2 regions of the Rossellomorea vietnamensis genome follow, and region 1 is predicted to be linked to the other one. Evidence: a T-box and tRNA genes for the amino acid it is inferred to sense, from the RefSeq annotation. Region 1 holds a T-box; the other holds one or more tRNA genes.
The links. The T-box of region 1 lies ahead of ileS (isoleucine--tRNA ligase). A T-box ahead of a tRNA ligase gene usually reads a tRNA of that ligase, here a tRNA-Ile.
Positions count from the first base shown of each region.

Region 2: it has a tRNA-Ile gene. The T-box ahead of ileS (isoleucine--tRNA ligase) is inferred to sense a tRNA for this amino acid. The anticodon was not compared.

Region 1 covers NZ_CP104558.1:1,028,502-1,038,464, forward strand. The annotation lists gene N5C46_RS05300 (RluA family pseudouridine synthase) at 1-532, opposite strand, end outside; gene lspA (signal peptidase II) at 504-998, opposite strand; gene N5C46_RS05310 (hypothetical protein) at 1,105-1,386, opposite strand; gene ileS (isoleucine--tRNA ligase) at 1,525-4,296, opposite strand; T-box leader at 4,417-4,650, opposite strand; gene N5C46_RS05320 (DivIVA domain-containing protein) at 4,699-5,214, opposite strand; gene N5C46_RS05325 (YlmH family RNA-binding protein) at 5,304-6,074, opposite strand; gene N5C46_RS05330 (YggT family protein) at 6,172-6,435, opposite strand; gene N5C46_RS05335 (cell division protein SepF) at 6,444-6,887, opposite strand; gene N5C46_RS05340 (YggS family pyridoxal phosphate-dependent enzyme) at 6,904-7,578, opposite strand; gene pgeF (peptidoglycan editing factor PgeF) at 7,580-8,401, opposite strand; gene N5C46_RS05350 (YlmC/YmxH family sporulation protein) at 8,453-8,740, opposite strand; gene sigG (RNA polymerase sporulation sigma factor SigG) at 8,881-9,657, opposite strand; gene sigE (RNA polymerase sporulation sigma factor SigE) at 9,858-9,963, opposite strand, start outside.
Region 2 covers NZ_CP104558.1:2,799,311-2,809,273, reverse strand. The annotation lists gene N5C46_RS14540 (FeoA family protein) at 138-365, shown strand; gene feoB (ferrous iron transport protein B) at 365-2,356, shown strand; gene N5C46_RS14530 (FeoB-associated Cys-rich membrane protein) at 2,371-2,556, shown strand; rRNA gene N5C46_RS14525 (16S ribosomal RNA) at 2,935-4,485, shown strand; tRNA gene N5C46_RS14520 (tRNA-Ile) at 4,599-4,675, shown strand; tRNA gene N5C46_RS14515 (tRNA-Ala) at 4,690-4,765, shown strand; rRNA gene N5C46_RS14510 (23S ribosomal RNA) at 4,915-7,850, shown strand; rRNA gene rrf (5S ribosomal RNA) at 7,950-8,066, shown strand; gene N5C46_RS14500 (sigma factor G inhibitor Gin) at 8,628-8,828, shown strand; gene N5C46_RS14495 (aminotransferase class I/II-fold pyridoxal phosphate-dependent enzyme) at 8,996-9,963, shown strand, end outside.

The DNA of each region.
Region 1 (9,963 bases):
TCAGGCCATGTACGATGGCTGTATATTTTCTGGTAACGGACTTGTCCACAAGCTGATTCACCAAATGCTCATGAGCCATGTCATTTTTCGCCACCATCAGCAATCCAGATGTATCCTTATCAATACGGTGTACAATACCTGGTCGCAGTACGCCATTGATTCCTGACAGGTCCTTACAGTGATGCATCAATCCATTCACCATTGTTCCTGAATAATGACCCGGTGCAGGGTGGACGACCATCCCTTTCGGCTTATTTACGACGATGACATCCCCGTCTTCATAGGCGATATCAAGGTTAAGATCTTCCGGCTCTACATCCAATTCTTCCGGTTCCGGAATCGATACCGTGATGACTGCATTCAACGGACACTTGAAGTTAGGTTTCACCGCTTCTTCATTTACTTTAATATGACCTTCTTTTATCCATTGTTGAACCTGGGAACGGGACCAATCCTTATTCAACTGGCTAACGACCTTGTCGATTCGTTCTCCCTGGTTTTCCTCAAGTATGTTGTGCTGAATTACTTCCATTTTTGTTCTCCTTCTTTGCTTTTCGTTCGTCTAAATACATATAAATCAGTAACAGTGCTACTCCAATGGTTAATGCTGCATCGGCAATATTAAAAATCGGGAAATCATAGGAAAAGATGTATGTATTTAAGAAATCGACCACTTCTTTTCTGAAGACACGGTCAAGAAAGTTTCCAATTGCACCGCCTAGCATGAAAGCAAGACTCAGACTAAACAATGTATGTCCTTTTGCATGGACTTGCATATAATACACGATACCTACAATCACTATTAATGTAATAATGTAAAAAAACCACATTTGTCCTTGGAGTATTCCCCATGCTGCACCTTGATTCCGATGAGAAGTAAGATAAAAGACATTATCTATGATTGAAATGCTTTCTCCCTCGGTCATTCGTCTTACAACCAACCATTTTGTCAATTGATCCAGTCCAATTACAACCAAAGCCACTAAATAATAATACACAAAGGCAACCTCCGAACATCTTTAAATGATTACCTTTGCATTTTAGCATAAAAGGGGAAATAAAGACACTTAAACTGGAGAAGAACGATGGAAACGCGGGAGAAATTTATGAATAGGATGAAATCTTCCCAAACCTTCTCCATTCGTATGCATCTTCGATCGTCGTACAGGTTGGGTTCATTACCATGTAATCGAACGGGATTTCCTGCCCGCTCGATTCACAATAACCGTATTGATTATCCCGGACACGACTCAGTGCTTGTTTTACCTCGGTGATCTCATCGTTTATATATTGCTGGATTAAAGGGTGTTGAGATTGACTTGCTTCAAGCTCTTTCAAGGATTGTTTAAGCTCTTCTACAATGGATGTGTATCGGTCATATGTCATCTTGATCCCTCCACTTATAGTATGGGGGAAATGACCCTGAATATTGTGTTGCAAGATATAGCAATTATGGAATTTGAAATGCTGTGGTATAAAGACAAAAAAAGGGACCTGTCACATGACAGGTCACCTCGTACTTGATTATGTCAGATGGGAATAGCTTTCTTTCACAACGGATGCACAGCGTGTGCAAAGAGTTGGATGATCTTTATCCTCTCCCACTGTTGGGGTTACGATCCAACAGCGGTCACATGTTTCACCTTCAGCTTTTTCAACGACAATGTTGTTTTCACCAAGGCTTAACGCATGCTCCGGAGCCTCGCTCACCGTTCCGCCGATTTCAAAGGATGATACAATGAACAGCTGTTTTAAGTCTTCTTTGATGGAATCAAGTAAGCGTTTCGTTTCGTCATTGACGTATAGGGTCACTTTAGCCGTCAATGACTTACCGATCACCTTCTGATTACGTGCTTCCTCAAGTGCTTTTAAAACATCATCTCTTAATTCTAAGAATGTGTTCCATTTTTCCTTCAATTCATCCGCATTTGCGAGTTGTTGTACTTCAGGCATATCAGTCAGTTGGACACTTTCGCCCACTGCACCCGGGATGTATGCCCAAACCTCATCTGCTGTATGGGAAAGGATCGGGGACATCAGTTTCGTAAGTGCTACCAGGCTTTCATACAATACCGTCTGAATCGCTCTGCGCTCATAGTGATTTTCTGACTCGATATACAGAACATCCTTTGCAAAATCCAGGTAGAATGAACTCAAATCCAGTGTACAGAAATTATTGACTGCATGATAGATGCTTGCGAATTCATATTTATCGTATGAATTTTTCACATTCTTCACAAGATCATTCAGCTTCACGAGCATAAATTGATCCACTTCTCTTAATCCATCAAAGGATACCGCATCTGTTTCAGGATTAAAGTCAGAAAGGTTCCCCAACAAGAAACGATAAGTGTTACGGATCTTACGGTAGACTTCAGCCACTTGCTTCAAGATTGGGTCAGATACTCGAACATCTGCCTGATAATCAACAGACGCTACCCAAAGACGAAGGATATCGGCTCCTAGTTGTTTCATTACCTTTTCAGGGACAACGACGTTCCCTAATGATTTACTCATCTTTCTTCCATCGCCATCAAGAGCGAATCCGTGACTTAACACTCCTTTGTATGGGGCTTTACCCGTTACGGCTACGCCTGTTGTCAATGAAGAGTTGAACCAACCACGATATTGATCGGATCCTTCGAGATAAAGGTCTGCAGGACGCTGCAAGTCATCTCTTTCCTCAAGAACGGCCTGATGGGAAGATCCTGAATCGAACCATACGTCCATGATGTCCTGTTCTTTCGTGAATTTCCCGTTAGGACTGCCTTCATGTGTAAATCCTTCAGGTAAAAGTTCTTTTGCTTCTTTTTCAAACCAAATATTTGATCCATGATCACGGAAAAGCTTGGACACATGATCAATCGTCTCATCTGTAATGATCTCCTGACCATTCTCAGCATAGAATACAGGAATTGGCACTCCCCATGCACGCTGACGGGAAATACACCAGTCTCCACGGTCTCTGACCATATTGAATAGACGTGTTTCTCCCCATGCGGGAACCCATTTCGTATCCTTTACCGCCTGGAGTAATTCTTTACGGAATTTATCGATGGATGCAAACCACTGTGCCGTCGCTCGATAAATAACCGGCTTTTTCGTGCGCCAGTCATGCGGGTATGAGTGAGTGATGAAGTTTAACTTCAATAATGCCCCTGCTTCCTGAAGCTTTTCTGTGATTGGTTTATTGGCCTTATCATAGAATAAACCTTCAAACCCTGGAGCTTCTGAAGTCATAACCCCTTTGTCATCGACGGGACATAACACATCCAGTCCATATTTCTTCCCTACGAGGAAGTCATCCTCCCCGTGCCCTGGAGCTGTATGGACACAGCCAGTACCTGAATCAGTCGTAACATGCTCACCAAGGACCACAAGGGAGTCACGATCATACAGGGGATGTTTTGCCACGATATGTTCGAGTTCTGCACCCTTGACCTTTTTGGTCACAGAATGGTTTTCCCATTCAAGATTCTCGGATACGTCTTCAAGTAAATCTTCGGCTACGACATAGCTGTTTTCCTTTACATTTACAACGACATAGTTTAAGTCTGCATGTACGGCAATCCCAAGGTTTGCAGGGATCGTCCATGGTGTGGTCGTCCAGATCACCAGTTGGGTCCCTTCTTCAAGGACACCCTTACCTTCTGTAACGGCAAAACCTACATAAATGGATGGGGAACGCTTGTCCTGATACTCGATTTCAGCTTCTGCAAGGGCTGATTCACTTGATGGTGACCAGTAGACAGGTTTCTTCCCTTTGTAGATATAACCCTTTTTCGCCATATCACCGAAAACTTTGATTTGCTGTGCTTCATATTCAGGTTTTAATGTGATATAAGGGTTTTCCCAGTCGCCCCGTACACCTAATTGCTTGAATTGCTTGCGTTGATTATCGACTTGCTCGTAAGCATACTCTTCACATAATTTACGGAACTCGGCGATCGTCATTTCTTTACGCTTTACGCCCTTATTCGTTAACGCCTGCTCAATCGGCAAACCGTGAGTGTCCCATCCTGGAACATACGGGGCATGAAAACCGCTCATGGATTTATAGCGTACGATAAAGTCTTTCAGGATTTTATTCAATGCATGACCCATGTGGATATTCCCGTTGGCATAAGGAGGGCCATCGTGAAGGACGAATAAAGGACGATCACTCGTTCTTTCCTGTACTTTTTGATAGATGTCCATCTCTTCCCACTTCTTCTGTGTATCCGGTTCACGCTTCGGTAAGTTCCCTCTCATCGGAAATTCTGTTTTCGGCATCAGTAATGTATCTTTATATTCCATGAAATCATCCTCCTAATCATTTCTCTCTTAATTGCCATCTTTTCTATATCCTTCACTTCTTAATCAGGCAGGGTGAACTTTCCTTTTTTCGAGAAATATAAAAAGGCTTCCTCATCCCTGAATAGGGACGAGAAAGCCTTTCCCGCGGTACCACCCTCATAAAGACCGAAACTGGTCTTCACTTGTTGATTCGTAACGTGAATAAATCGCCACTCATTACTCTTCCTTAAGGAATTTCGTGAGCAGGGCTCGAGGGTGATCTTCCGGGCTTCTTTCCTTGTCGGGCTCACACCGTCCCCGACTCGCTAGAAAGGATTCATGATAAGTACGTACTGTCCCTGTCTCAGCCTATTAATACAATTAAGATTGTTGTTCAATTATATGAAAGTATTGCTCTTTTCGTCAAGACAATGTCTCTTCTTCTTTTAAAGTTTTTAAATCCGTTGCATCCAAATCGAATTCCATTAATTGATCCCAGTCATTTGTATCAAGAAGATCAAGCTGTGCTTCGATCAACATTTTGAAACGAGTACGGAACACCTTTGACTGCTTCTTGAGTTCTTCTATCTCAATGGCAATCTTACGGGCTTTGGATAAAGATTCATTAACGATCCGATCGGCGTTCTTCTCGGCTTCCTTAATGATTAGCTTTGATTCTTTCATTGCATTCCGCTTGACTTCTTCCCCTGCTTCTTGAGCAATGACGATTGACTTATTTAACGTTTCCTCGATGCTTGTAAAATGACCTAAACGTTCATTCAAGGAGTTTAAACGTTCTTCCGTTTCTTTCTTCTCGCGGATCAGAATTTCGTAATCTTTAATAATCTGATCTAAAAATTCGTTAACCTCATCCTCATCATAACCACGAAAGCCACGACTAAATTCTTTATTATGTATGTCTAATGGCGTTAAAGGCATGGGAGCCACCTCCAGTACTTGGTGAATTACATATTTATTATAACTAAAATTTCGACAGTATGTGGGAGAATTCCTTTATTTTTCTTAAATTATTTCAGAATCCCCACAGAGATTCGCCATTTATCCCGTTTTGTTCTTCCTTCAACCGACAGTACCTTACTTCTTCCGTACCCTCTGGCAGATAGAACATCGGAAGCTTCGACTTCAAAGGAGGGATTTTCAACTGCTTTCCAATTCACTTTTACATGTCCGCTTTTGATCAAGGTTTGAGCCTTTTGGCGGGAATCATTATAGATGGCTGCAAGTACGACGTCAAGCCTCATTGAACTGACGGTAGTCGTTTTCTCCTGCCATTCTTCCCGGCTTTCCATTCGTTCACTCAGTGGAATATCCTTTAAAGAAATCTTGGCTTTCCCTATTTGGGTCAGTTCCATCAGGACATAATCTGCAATTTCATCTGCAAGCATCAGCTGAATGGTCTCCTCGCCTGTCAGGATATCCCCGAACTTATCCCTTTTCAATCCAATTGACATCAAGGTCCCTAATACCTGTCTATGTTCTATTGTAACAAACTTCGAAGGGTACTGTATTTCAAATAACCTTATTCCAAAATCTTCTTCCTCTGGCTGAAAATAAGGTGGGTACAATAAAGCTCGTTTCCGTTCCGTATTTTCAGGATAAAAGGATAAAAGGATTTCATCGTGTTGACCAATGATGGACCTGACAATATGCTGCTGCCTCGGATCCAAAAAGTCCGTTCGTTTCGCTGTATATTGATCTTCCACTGTTTGCTTCCACTGGAGCACAGCATCTACAAACTCTTTCTCATCCGGCCTGAAATGTTGATAGATCGAAGACATACTTTCACCTCCTCTGTGATTCACCCAAAATAAAAGGACCGAAACTGTTTGACCGGTTTCAGTCCTTTATAGATATCTTTCCTTAACATAGTCCAGATTAAATAAGCCATCTAAATAATTGGTACAACCCGGATTGGGCCAGATTCAGCACAATGAATGCCACAATCGGTGAAATATCAATCATACCGATCGATGGGACAAATCGTCTGAACGGTTCTAAATACGGTTCGCAGATCCTTGCAAGGAACTGTCCGATCGATGTCTCTCTGGCATTCGGGAACCATGACATTAGAATATAAATGATTAACGCCCAGGAGTATAGTTGGATTAGTTTTGACAAAATTTCATAAAGCATTACCATAGTTTACATTACCACCTCGAGTCTGCTAAATCTTCCTCTTTTAAGAATTCAGAAATGTTTCCGCTCACTTCAACATTGTCAGGTGTGCAAAGAAAAATATTGTCGCCTACACGTTGAATGTCGCCGCCGATTGCATACACCGTCCCGCTGAGAAAGTCGACAATACGCTTCGCCTGGTCATGCTGTATCCGCTGCAGGTTTACAAGGACAGAGCGTCGATTCTTTAGATGGTCTGCTATTTCCTGTGCCTCTGCATATACTCTTGGTTCTACAAGAATCATCTTGGAAGATTTCTGGACACTCTGAAGGCTCACAACATTTTGTTTTGAATTTGAAAGCTGCGACTTCATGGGCTTTTTCTCCTCGTATTCTTCTTCATACTTTTCTTCTTCATATTCGTATTCATCTTCATCCAGCAAAAAGAACGTTTTAAACTTTGACTTAATACCCATTTGTATTCATCCCCTCTCAGTCATTTCCAACTAATGCAGTTCCAATACGAATAAATGTGGCACCCTCTTCAATTGCAATCACATAATCGTTGCTCATGCCCATGGATAATTCTGTACATGGGGCATATGGAAGATTAAGCGAACGGACTTCTTCCTGAATGGTCTTCAGCTGCCTGAAACAAGACCTTAAGAAAGGTTCATCATCCGTTTGGGGAGCCATTGTCATCAATCCTACGACTTTAATATTGGATAAGTCTTTTAAACTGCCGACAAATTCTTTCACTTCATCAGGAGAAATACCATGTTTGGATCCTTCTCCGGAAACATTCACTTGAACGAAGCAAGACACAGGTTTATCCGCTCTTTTATGAATTTCTTTCGCCAGTGACAGACGATCCAGGGAGTGTATGTATGATACTTTATCAATGATGTTTTTGACCTTCCTTGATTGCAGGGAACCGATGAAATGCCACCGGGCCTTGTCCCGTAAAACATCCCACTTCGAGATCAGACCCTCATCCCGGTTTTCCCCTAAGTGAAGAAGCCCTGCTTCGACTGCTTCTTCTGCACGGTCGATGGATACGTATTTCGTGACCGCCACGACATGAACGTCTTCCATCCTTCTGCCACTGCGTTCACAGGCTCGTTGGATGTTTTCATTGATGTGTTGAATATTTTCAGATACCTTCATCTTATTTCTCCTTCCAGCCAATAAAACTCATCATTCTTCCCGTTTCTTCACCATCTCTTCTATAAGAGAAAAATTCATCGTGACAGGACGAACAAAAACTGGAAGTATGAATTTGATCAGAATGCAACCCGGACTGCACCAAGAGCTGATGATTTAATTTCTTCAGATCCAGATGGTACTGTCCCTCTTCCTTTAAATTATAGGGTAAGTTGTTTTCATCTTCTAGTGTTTTTTTTACTTTGTCAATCACATAATCATCCACAATATAGCAATCTTTACATATGGAAGGGCCTATCACCACTTCTATGGAAGACAGGGAGGAACCTTTACCGATAAACGCACCGACCATTTTCGGCCCTATTTCAAGGACCGTCCCCTTCCATCCCGCATGTGCAAGACCGATTGTTCCGGTCATCCTGTCAAGGAAATAAAGGGGGACGCAATCTGCATAGCACATCGTTAACAGAAGGTTTCTTTCTCCTGTCACAAATCCGTCTGAATCTTTAATGCTGTTATGATAGGTCTCTGCACCTTTTCCTCTGTCCTCAGGGATCACAATAGAAATATTCTTCCCATGTGTCTGCTCAGCAGCCACAAAAGAATCAAGAGGCATATCCAGAGCGGATGCAAGAAGTTTGCGATTGTGAGTGACGGATGCTTCCTTGTCTCCTACATGAAGCCCCATGTTGAATGACTGAAAAGGACCTTCACTTATTCCGCCACGATTAGTGGTGATGCCCGCGACGAGTTCGGGGTTTTCTTTCGTCCATTTTCCAATGGAGTAATATGAGTTTGTCTCTGTTAAAAAAGGCTCTTTCGACACGGTGAATCTCCCTCGTTTTTTCTTTAGTGTACCATAGTCCATTGAGATTCGTCATGTATCGGGGGATTGTTTCGGTTCCTGAAGCTGTCCTTGTATATAATGGCTGTCTTTATATCGGACAAGGATGACGTCTTCCCCAATCTTTACGATACTGCTCCAAGGAATCACGATATCTTCGTCTTTCCCGAAAAACCCCAATATTTTTCCCCCAGTGCCTATAACGATTGCCTCGATTCTTCCAGTATCCAGATTGATCTCAATGTCACCGATATTCCCCAATTTCCTCCCATCTGAAATACTGACAACATCCTTCACCTGGAATTCTGATATACGCACCATACTTCTTCACCCTCTTTTCATGAAGTTCCTTATCGGTTGATAACGGTGATACACTTCACCTTTTTATAGTAGATATTATAAGTGTATGCATCAAAAAAAAAGGCAGACCTTCCGTGTGGAGATCCGCCTTTTTCTTAACCTTATTGAATATTTTTGTTCATTTGTTTAATTGCTGCTTTTTCCAGTCTTGATACTTGCGCTTGGGAGATGCCGATTTCGTCTGCGACTTCCATTTGGGTTTTTCCTTGAAAGAAGCGTTTGCTGATAATGAGTTTTTCACGATCATTTAAACGTCTCATTCCTTCTTGAAGGGCAATTTCTTCGATCCAGTGGAAATCGCGATTCTTTTCGTCGCTCAGCTGATCCATGACGAATATGGGGTCTCCTCCATCATTATAGATGGGTTCAAACAGCGAAACGGGATCTTGAATGGCATCCAGTGCGAATACGATTTCTTCGTGGGATACATCAAGAACTTTGGCTATTTCTTCCGCAGTCGGCTCCTTGGATGTCTCCCCCATTAATTTCTCCCTTACTTGCAGAGCTTTGTACGCAATATCCCGCAGTGAACGGGATACCCTTATCGGGTTATTGTCCCTCAAATATCGACGGATTTCCCCAATGATCATCGGAACCGCGTATGTAGAGAATCGAACGTTTTGACCCAAATCAAAATTATCGATGGATTTCATTAATCCGATACACCCTACTTGAAATAAATCATCAACATACTCACCACGGTTATTAAAGCGTTGAATTACACTTAAGACGAGGCGTAAATTCCCGTTGACCAGTTTTTCTCTCGCAGAGATATCCCCCGCTTGCATTTCCTTGAATAAAATTCTCATTTCATCATTTTTGAGTACTGGCAATTTGGACGTATCCACACCACAAATCTCGACTTTATTACGTGTCATTCTTTCCCCTCCTTGTAGGAGCTGCTGTACAAAATTCAGTATTTCCTTGAAGAGGAAAAATATGCATTTCATTCTGACAGGCAGTGGCGGGTGCGTTCCAAATCCCTTACGATAACTGACTCAAAAAGCTAAAAAAATTTTTTTATTCCAGATCACATTAAAAAGCTGACCTTTTCAATTGAAAAAGTCAGCTTTAAAGATCAAACCATTTTATTGAATTCCTTTTTCAGGCGCTTAATAATCCGTTTTTCCAAACGGGAAATATAGGACTGGGAAATTCCAAGCATATCAGCTACATCTTTCTGG
Region 2 (9,963 bases), 1.8 Mb from region 1:
TCTATAATCCCCCTCCGATCCCCTTTAAATTGGAAGCGATTCATTCTTACCTTTACGAATTGGCTGTATTCTATTAAAATTGAATTATAAATGATAATGAATATCAGTATCGATTTAAATATATGAGGTGATACACCATGAACCTAAGTCAGATCCAAAGGAATGAATCGTTTCAAATAGTAGACTTAACAGAGCTTCACCCATTTGTTAAGCGTCGATTAAAGGATATGGGAGTGTGTGAGGGCAGTGAGGTCAAGGTCATCCGTTATTGCCTGTTTGGCGGCCCGTGTCTGTTGGAATGCTCAGGTCAGCGTGTGGGGATCCGGAGAAAAGATACAAATTGCATCAAAGGAGCACGGATATAATGGAAACGGCACTCTTGGGAAATCCGAACACCGGTAAAACATCCTTGTTTAATCAGATTACCGGCTCCTATGAATATGTCGGCAACTGGAGTGGAGTGACGGTAGAGAAAAAGGTTGGTCGGATCAAGGATTCTGTTCAATCGTTAATTGACTTACCCGGTGTATATTCACTCAACCCCCTGTCTCATGATGAACGGGTGGCATCGATGGCACTATTGCAGGAAGAAGCCGGGCAAATCCTTAATATCGTGAATGCCAATCAGCTGGAACGCAGTTTGTATTTAACAATCGAATTACTGGAGACGAATCTTCCGACTGCGATTGTCCTTAATATGATGGACCTCGCGGAAAAGCGTGGGATCAAGGTGGATGTGCAGCTTCTGGGAGAGCTTTTAGGGGTGAAGAGTTATTCTGCCATCGCCCGAAAAGGCAAAGGCTGCGATGAAATCATTCAGCTCTTCCGGGAACGGCCCCTTGAACCGGCTTCTCTATTTACCCTTGATTATGGTCCTGTGGTGGAAGCAGCCATTTCGAAGCTTCTCAATTTAATGGGAAAAGAAGGAGATCCGAAGAAACGCTGGGTGGCGATTCAGTATCTTATCGGGAATGAGCTGGTTCAGCAGACGTTGAACGAATCGTATCCCGGTATGGAGGCGGTGAAAGAGGAGACTGAAGCCATTCTTTTAAAAGAGGCTGGACATTCCCTGGAGGAATCTCTTTATGCCACCCGGAAGTCGTTTATTCAAAAAATCGTCGTTCAAGTAACAAAAGAAGAAAAAAAGCAAGAGAGTCTTCCACTGACTGCCTGGCTCGATCATATTGCTACACACCCGATATTTGGAATCCCATTCTTTCTATTAGTCTTACTTGTCGTCTTTCAATTGACATTCGGTTGGCTGGGAACACCGATCTCAGATGCCCTTGATTCCTTTTTTGCCGGGCCGTTGACAGCCGGTGCCCGATATCTACTGGATCAAGTGAATGCCTTGCCATTCATCAAGGCTGTCATCCTGGAGGGAATCATCGCCGGTGTTGGTGGAGTCCTTGTGTTCGTTCCGCAAATCTTTATCCTGTTCTTCTTTATTTCTTTATTGGAGGACTCTGGGTATATGGCCCGTGTCGCTGTGGTGATGGACAGACTGATGGAATTCATAGGACTAAATGGGAAAGCATTCATTCCACTGATTATTGGATTTGGATGCAACGTACCTTCCATCATGGCAGCGCGTACGATTGAGCAGCCTAAAGAGAGACTTCTGACCATCCTTATTTCACCATTTATGTCTTGTTCGGCAAGATTGTCTGTGTATGCTCTGTTTGTTGCAGCATTCTTTAGTGAGCATCAAGCCATTATCGTGTTATCCCTCTACGTGTTAGGGATCGTTGTAGCCATTTTGGTAGCCAAGGTCTTTTCTTTCTTTTTAAAAAATGAGAAATCATACTTTGTTATGGAGCTTCCTCCATATAATGTCCCGCAACCTTTACATTTAATAAGGAGTACGTGGGATAAGGGAAAAGGGTTTGTACGTAAAGCGGGTACCTTTATCTTTGGGGGAACGGTATTTATCTGGCTCTTTTCCTATTTAGGACCGAATGGAGCGGGTGTGCCGATTGACGAAAGCTTCATGGCGATCGTCAGTGGAGTATTTGCGCCTGTCTTTGCACCGCTCGGCTTTGCTTCATGGCAAGCGGTATCTGCATTATTCACAGGTTTCTTAGCGAAGGAAGTCGTTGTTTCGACCATGAATATTCTATATCATGTACCGGCAGGGGAGACATTGGCTCATCTACTTCCTCAATTCTACACTCCGCTCGCTGCCTATACATTCTTAGTCTTTATTTTGTTGTATACACCATGTTTAGCAACGGTTGCCATCATGAAGAAAGAAACAGGGAGTATGAAGTTGACCCTGTTATCGATTGTCTATTCGTTTATAGTCGCCTATATTGTAGCTTTCATCGTATACAGAGTAGGTCAGTTCATTTTTTGATAGGAGGTTCTATCATGATTTTCAGTATAATTGTCGGACTTCTCATCTTTGGATATGCCACTTGGATGGTCTTATCCTTCTTTAAGAAAAGCCGCCAAGGCAAATGCGGTACATGTGCTTTAAACAAAACATGTAAATCAGGATGCGGGACAGTAAGCAGGGATGAGCGACAGAGTGTATTGGAAAGCATATCGAAATGAGTGGTAGAAGGTGTGGCATTCTTATAAGAATGCCACACCTTCTTTTAAAATAAAGGGTGAAACCCGTTAACCATTTCATTAAGCGCCTCCTTTTAATAGAGTGGATCGGGCAGAAAGGAAAGCATATTCTGAAATAATTAGTAAAAGATGCAAAAATAGTATTGACGCTCATTAGTATAAGATGCTATTATATTCCTTGTCGCCAAAACAAGGCGAGAAACAAATTCCAAAAAAAGCTTGACGCTTCATATCGAAAAATGTTATATTTAAGAGGTGCTCAAGAGAGCCCAACAAAACATTGAACCTTGAAAACTGAACAAAACAAGACAATACGTCAACGTTAATTCTAGATTTATTTTTAAAGAGCTATTCAAACTTTTATCGGAGAGTTTGATCCTGGCTCAGGACGAACGCTGGCGGCGTGCCTAATACATGCAAGTCGAGCGGATTGATGGGAGCTTGCTCCCTGATATCAGCGGCGGACGGGTGAGTAACACGTGGGTAACCTGCCTGTAAGACTGGGATAACTCCGGGAAACCGGGGCTAATACCGGATAACTCATTTCCTCGCATGAGGAAATGTTGAAAGGTGGCTTCGGCTACCACTTACAGATGGACCCGCGGCGCATTAGCTAGTTGGTGAGGTAACGGCTCACCAAGGCAACGATGCGTAGCCGACCTGAGAGGGTGATCGGCCACACTGGGACTGAGACACGGCCCAGACTCCTACGGGAGGCAGCAGTAGGGAATCTTCCGCAATGGACGAAAGTCTGACGGAGCAACGCCGCGTGAGTGATGAAGGTTTTCGGATCGTAAAGCTCTGTTGTTAGGGAAGAACAAGTGCCGTTCAAATAGGGCGGCACCTTGACGGTACCTAACCAGAAAGCCACGGCTAACTACGTGCCAGCAGCCGCGGTAATACGTAGGTGGCAAGCGTTGTCCGGAATTATTGGGCGTAAAGCGCGCGCAGGTGGTTCCTTAAGTCTGATGTGAAAGCCCACGGCTCAACCGTGGAGGGTCATTGGAAACTGGGGAACTTGAGTGCAGAAGAGGAAAGTGGAATTCCAAGTGTAGCGGTGAAATGCGTAGATATTTGGAGGAACACCAGTGGCGAAGGCGACTTTCTGGTCTGTAACTGACACTGAGGCGCGAAAGCGTGGGGAGCAAACAGGATTAGATACCCTGGTAGTCCACGCCGTAAACGATGAGTGCTAAGTGTTAGGGGGTTTCCGCCCCTTAGTGCTGCAGCTAACGCATTAAGCACTCCGCCTGGGGAGTACGGTCGCAAGACTGAAACTCAAAGGAATTGACGGGGGCCCGCACAAGCGGTGGAGCATGTGGTTTAATTCGAAGCAACGCGAAGAACCTTACCAGGTCTTGACATCCTCTGACAACCCTAGAGATAGGGCTTTCCCCTTCGGGGGACAGAGTGACAGGTGGTGCATGGTTGTCGTCAGCTCGTGTCGTGAGATGTTGGGTTAAGTCCCGCAACGAGCGCAACCCTTGATCTTAGTTGCCAGCATTCAGTTGGGCACTCTAAGATGACTGCCGGTGACAAACCGGAGGAAGGTGGGGATGACGTCAAATCATCATGCCCCTTATGACCTGGGCTACACACGTGCTACAATGGACGGTACAAAGGGCAGCGAGACCGCGAGGTTTAGCCAATCCCATAAAACCGTTCTCAGTTCGGATTGTAGGCTGCAACTCGCCTACATGAAGCTGGAATCGCTAGTAATCGCGGATCAGCATGCCGCGGTGAATACGTTCCCGGGCCTTGTACACACCGCCCGTCACACCACGAGAGTTTGTAACACCCGAAGTCGGTGAGGTAACCTTTTGGAGCCAGCCGCCTAAGGTGGGACAGATGATTGGGGTGAAGTCGTAACAAGGTAGCCGTATCGGAAGGTGCGGCTGGATCACCTCCTTTCTAAGGAAGATTTACTAAAACGTTTGACGCGTCGAAGTTTTGTTCAGTTTTGATGGTTCAATCATCAAACAAACAATGGTAAGCATTGCTTATCATTCATTTTTATGGAATATGGGCCTATAGCTCAGCTGGTTAGAGCGCACGCCTGATAAGCGTGAGGTCGGTGGTTCGAGTCCACTTAGGCCCACCATATTCTCATTAAACGGGGCCTTAGCTCAGCTGGGAGAGCGCCTGCTTTGCACGCAGGAGGTCAGCGGTTCGATCCCGCTAGGCTCCACCAAAGATTTTTGCGTCAGCAAAATATCTAACCATACGATCTCTTCCGAGATCCATGATTGTTCTTTGAAAACTAGATAAAGATAAATTGATAGTCAAGAAATTACCGAGTATCGCCATTTTAGGTTTTAAACCTGATGTAACAACCAATTCGGTTAAGTTATGAAGGGCGCACGGTGGATGCCTTGGCACTAGGAGCCGACGAAGGACGGGACTAACACCGATATGCTTTGGGGAGCTGTAAGTGAGCTTTGATCCAGAGATTTCCGAATGGGGGAACCCATTGTTCGTAATGGAACAATATCCTTACTTGAATACATAGAGTATGGAAGGCAGACCCAGGGAACTGAAACATCTAAGTACCTGGAGGAAGAGAAAGCAATTGCGATTCCCTGAGTAGCGGCGAGCGAAACGGGATATAGCCCAAACCAAGAGGCTTGCCTCTTGGGGTTGTAGGACACTCTATACGGAGTTACAAAGGAATGGAGTAGACGAAGAAGTCTGGAAAGGCTCGTCAAAGAAGGTAACAACCCTGTAGTTGAAACTTCATTCCCTCTTGAGTGGATCCTGAGTACGGCGGGACACGTGAAATCCCGTCGGAAGCTGGGAGGACCATCTCCCAAGGCTAAATACTCCCTAGTGACCGATAGTGAACCAGTACCGTGAGGGAAAGGTGAAAAGCACCCCGGAAGGGGAGTGAAATAGAACCTGAAACCGTGTGCCTACAAGTAGTCAGAGCCCGTTAACGGGTGATGGCGTGCCTTTTGTAGAATGAACCGGCGAGTTACGATCCCATGCAAGGTTAAGTTGATAAGACGGAGCCGCAGCGAAAGCGAGTCTGAATAGGGCGATTTGAGTATGTGGTCGTAGACCCGAAACCAGGTGATCTACCCATGTCCAGGATGAAGTTCAGGTAACACTGAATGGAGGTCCGAACCCACGCACGTTGAAAAGTGCGGGGATGAGGTGTGGGTAGCGGAGAAATTCCAATCGAACTTGGAGATAGCTGGTTCTCTCCGAAATAGCTTTAGGGCTAGCCTCATGTGTAAGAGTCTTGGAGGTAGAGCACTGTTTGGACTAGGGGCCCTCATCGGGTTACCGAATTCAGACAAACTCCGAATGCCAAAGACTTATCCATGGGAGTCAGACTGCGAGTGATAAGATCCGTAGTCGAAAGGGAAACAGCCCAGACCACCAGCTAAGGTCCCAAAGTATACGTTAAGTGGAAAAGGATGTGGAGTTGCTTAGACAACCAGGATGTTGGCTTAGAAGCAGCCACCATTTAAAGAGTGCGTAATAGCTCACTGGTCGAGTGACTCTGCGCCGAAAATGTACCGGGGCTAAACGTATCACCGAAGCTGTGGATTGACACCTCTAGGTGTCAGTGGTAGGAGAGCGTTCTAAGGACTGCGAAGCTAGACCGTAAGGACTGGTGGAGTGCTTAGAAGTGAGAATGCCGGTATGAGTAGCGAAAGATGGGTGAGAATCCCATCCACCGAATGCCTAAGGTTTCCTGAGGAAGGCTCGTCCGCTCAGGGTTAGTCGGGACCTAAGTCGAGGCCGATAGGCGTAGACGATGGACAACAGGTTGATATTCCTGTACCACCTCTTTTCCGTTTGAGCAATGGGGGGACGCAGGAGGATAGGGTAAGCGCACTGCTGGATATGTGCGTCTAAGCAGTTAGGCTGATGATGAGGCAAATCCCATCATCGTGAAGGCTGAGCTGTGACAGCGAGCGAATTATAGTAGCGAAGTTCCTGATTCCACACTGCCAAGAAAAGCCTCTAGCGAGGAAAAAGGTGCCCGTACCGCAAACCGACACAGGTAGGCGAGGAGAGAATCCTAAGGTGAGCGAGAGAACTCTCGTTAAGGAACTCGGCAAAATGACCCCGTAACTTCGGGAGAAGGGGTGCTCTGGTAGGGTGCAAGCCCGAGAGAGCCGCAGTGAATAGGCCCAGGCGACTGTTTAGCAAAAACACAGGTCTCTGCGAAGCCGTAAGGCGAAGTATAGGGGCTGACGCCTGCCCGGTGCTGGAAGGTTAAGAGGAGTGCTTAGCGCAAGCGAAGGTGCGAATCGAAGCCCCAGTAAACGGCGGCCGTAACTATAACGGTCCTAAGGTAGCGAAATTCCTTGTCGGGTAAGTTCCGACCCGCACGAAAGGCGTAACGATCTGGGCACTGTCTCAACGAGAGACTCGGTGAAATTATAGTACCTGTGAAGATGCAGGTTACCCGCGACAGGACGGAAAGACCCCGTGGAGCTTTACTGTAGCCTGATATTGAATTTTGGTACAGCTTGTACAGGATAGGTAGGAGCCTTGGAAACCGGAGCGCCAGCTTCGGTGGAGGCATCGGTGGGATACTACCCTGGCTGTATTGAAATTCTAACCCGCGCCCCTTATCGGGGTGGGAGACAGTGTCAGGTGGGCAGTTTGACTGGGGCGGTCGCCTCCTAAAGAGTAACGGAGGCGCCCAAAGGTTCCCTCAGAATGGTTGGAAATCATTCGCAGAGTGTAAAGGCACAAGGGAGCTTGACTGCGAGACCTACAAGTCGAGCAGGGACGAAAGTCGGGCTTAGTGATCCGGTGGTTCCGCATGGAAGGGCCATCGCTCAACGGATAAAAGCTACCCCGGGGATAACAGGCTTATCTCCCCCAAGAGTCCACATCGACGGGGAGGTTTGGCACCTCGATGTCGGCTCATCGCATCCTGGGGCTGTAGTCGGTCCCAAGGGTTGGGCTGTTCGCCCATTAAAGCGGTACGCGAGCTGGGTTCAGAACGTCGTGAGACAGTTCGGTCCCTATCCGTCGTGGGCGCAGGAAATTTGAGAGGAGCTGTCCTTAGTACGAGAGGACCGGGATGGACGCACCGCTGGTGTACCAGTTGTCTTGCCAAAGGCATCGCTGGGTAGCTATGTGCGGAAGGGATAAGTGCTGAAAGCATCTAAGCATGAAGCCCCCCTCGAGATGAGATTTCCCATCACGTATGTGAGTAAGATCCCTAGAAGATGACTAGGTAGATAGGTCAGAGATGGAAGCATGGCGACATGTGGAGTTGACTGATACTAATCGATCGAGGACTTAACCACAAAGAGTCATATTTATATGAAACATTGGTCGATACTCGGCTTTCTTGACATCAATCCTTTATCTAGTTTTGAAGGAACAACCCTTCAATTGAATATTCGTCTGGTGATAATGGCGAAGAGGTCACACCCGTTCCCATGCCGAACACGGAAGTTAAGCTCTTCAGCGCCGATGGTAGTTGGGGGATCTCCCCCTGTGAGAGTAGGACGTCGCCAGGCAAATAGGAAAAAGAGTAGCTCTTAGGAGTTGCTCTTTTTTGGTTTGATTTGAAGTTCGAAGAACATGATTGTTTTATTAGATCTCTCCTAGACCGCAGTGCGAGGGTAGGGAGGAGCAAGAAGGTCGAGGACGCGAGGGAGAGAAGACCGGAGTGTGGCTCCCACACGAGGATCTGAACGAGTGAAGCGGACGAAGAGATTCGCCGCTCTTCACTAGCCGCAGCTTTCAGTGCCGATGGTCGTTGGGGGCTCCCCCTGTGAGAGTAGGACGTCGCCAGGCAAATGTGAAGAAAGAGTAGCTCTTAGGGGTTGCTCTTTTTTTGGTTTTGATTAAATTTGTTCGAAAAACCTCTCCATCTCTCAACCTAATACACTTATAATCTCCAGTCACCAGTATACCAACATCTTTTCACAATCTTTTTTATAGAGACATACACAGACTCGCTAACGGCAACATAAGATTAGAGTACACTTGATTATTCTGTCAGTTGAAATGTTTATAATTATGTATACAATTAGTGGTTTTGAGGCAGAATAGATTGTATGGAGGTGGAGGGCCCGATGTTAAATCAGGAACGTAAGGCGGCTTTGGAAGAGTGCATCGTTTGTCACGTTGAGAAGAAGGTTGGAATCCATCTATACACATCGTTTATCTGCACAGATTGTGAAAAGGAAATGGTTCACACAGAAACGAATGATCCTTTGTACAAAACGTTTATACAAAGGCTGAAAAAAGTGAATACTCCTCAAATCTACTCATAACCAGAAGGTATACATGGTTATGATTTTTTTTTGATGTCAGCGTTTTAATGGTTTATGAGTTTCGTTGATTCACCTTCATCTAAATACAATTTGCAATCTCCGAAGCATGGGACCGCATGGGTATGATACGATATGGATGGATATTTTACTTTAAGGAGATAGATGGAATGAAGCGAGATCATACAAGAACCCCGCTGATTGAGGCGATCGAGAGGCACCGGTCCACACAACCGATTTCATTTCATGTGCCGGGGCATAAGAACGGTTTATTGGTTCAGGATCAGCCATTTTATCAGTCGGATCTTACAGAATTAAGTGGTTTGGATGATTTACATGATTCCCATGAGGCGATTCGGGAAGCGGAGGAATTGCTTGGGGATGTATATGGGTCTTTAGTGAGTCATTTTCTGGTGAATGGAAGTACGGTAGGGAATATTGCGGCGATCCTTGCTTCCTGTGAACCTGGGGATACGGTATTCGTTCAGCGGAACTGTCATAAGTCGGTGCTGAACGGTATCAGGCTTGCCAAGGCTGTTCCGGTTTTCATTGAAACAGAGTGGGATGACATGGGGACCGCCCTTGGGATACGGTTGGATGATATAAAGGAAGCGATGAGCGTATTCCCTCATGTGAAAGCTTGTGTACTCACATATCCGACTTATTATGGGTTTACATACAATCTTAAAGAAATCATAGATGAGTGTCATAAGCATGATGTCGTCTGTATCATTGATGAGGCTCATGGTGCTCATTTTACAATAGGTCCGCCGTTTCCCGAATCCTCCATGGAGTGCGGGGCGGATATTGCTGTTCATTCCGCTCATAAGATGCTTCCGGCCATGACGATGGGATCGTATTTACATATTGGAAGTACCCGGGTGGATGCCTATAAGGTAAAAGACTATTTAACTATGCTACAATCAAGTAGTCCTTCGTATCCGATTATGGCATCCCTTGATTATGCGAGATCCTATGTCGGGACGTTTTTAAAAGAGGACTTGGATCAAACACTGGAGCAGGTTCGCGAATTTATAGATGGGATTGAACGGATCCATCCTCAGCTCATTGTTCAACAGGCACATGATCCATTAAAGTTGATCATGAAGTTTGAAGGGCGGACGGGTTATGTTTTAAA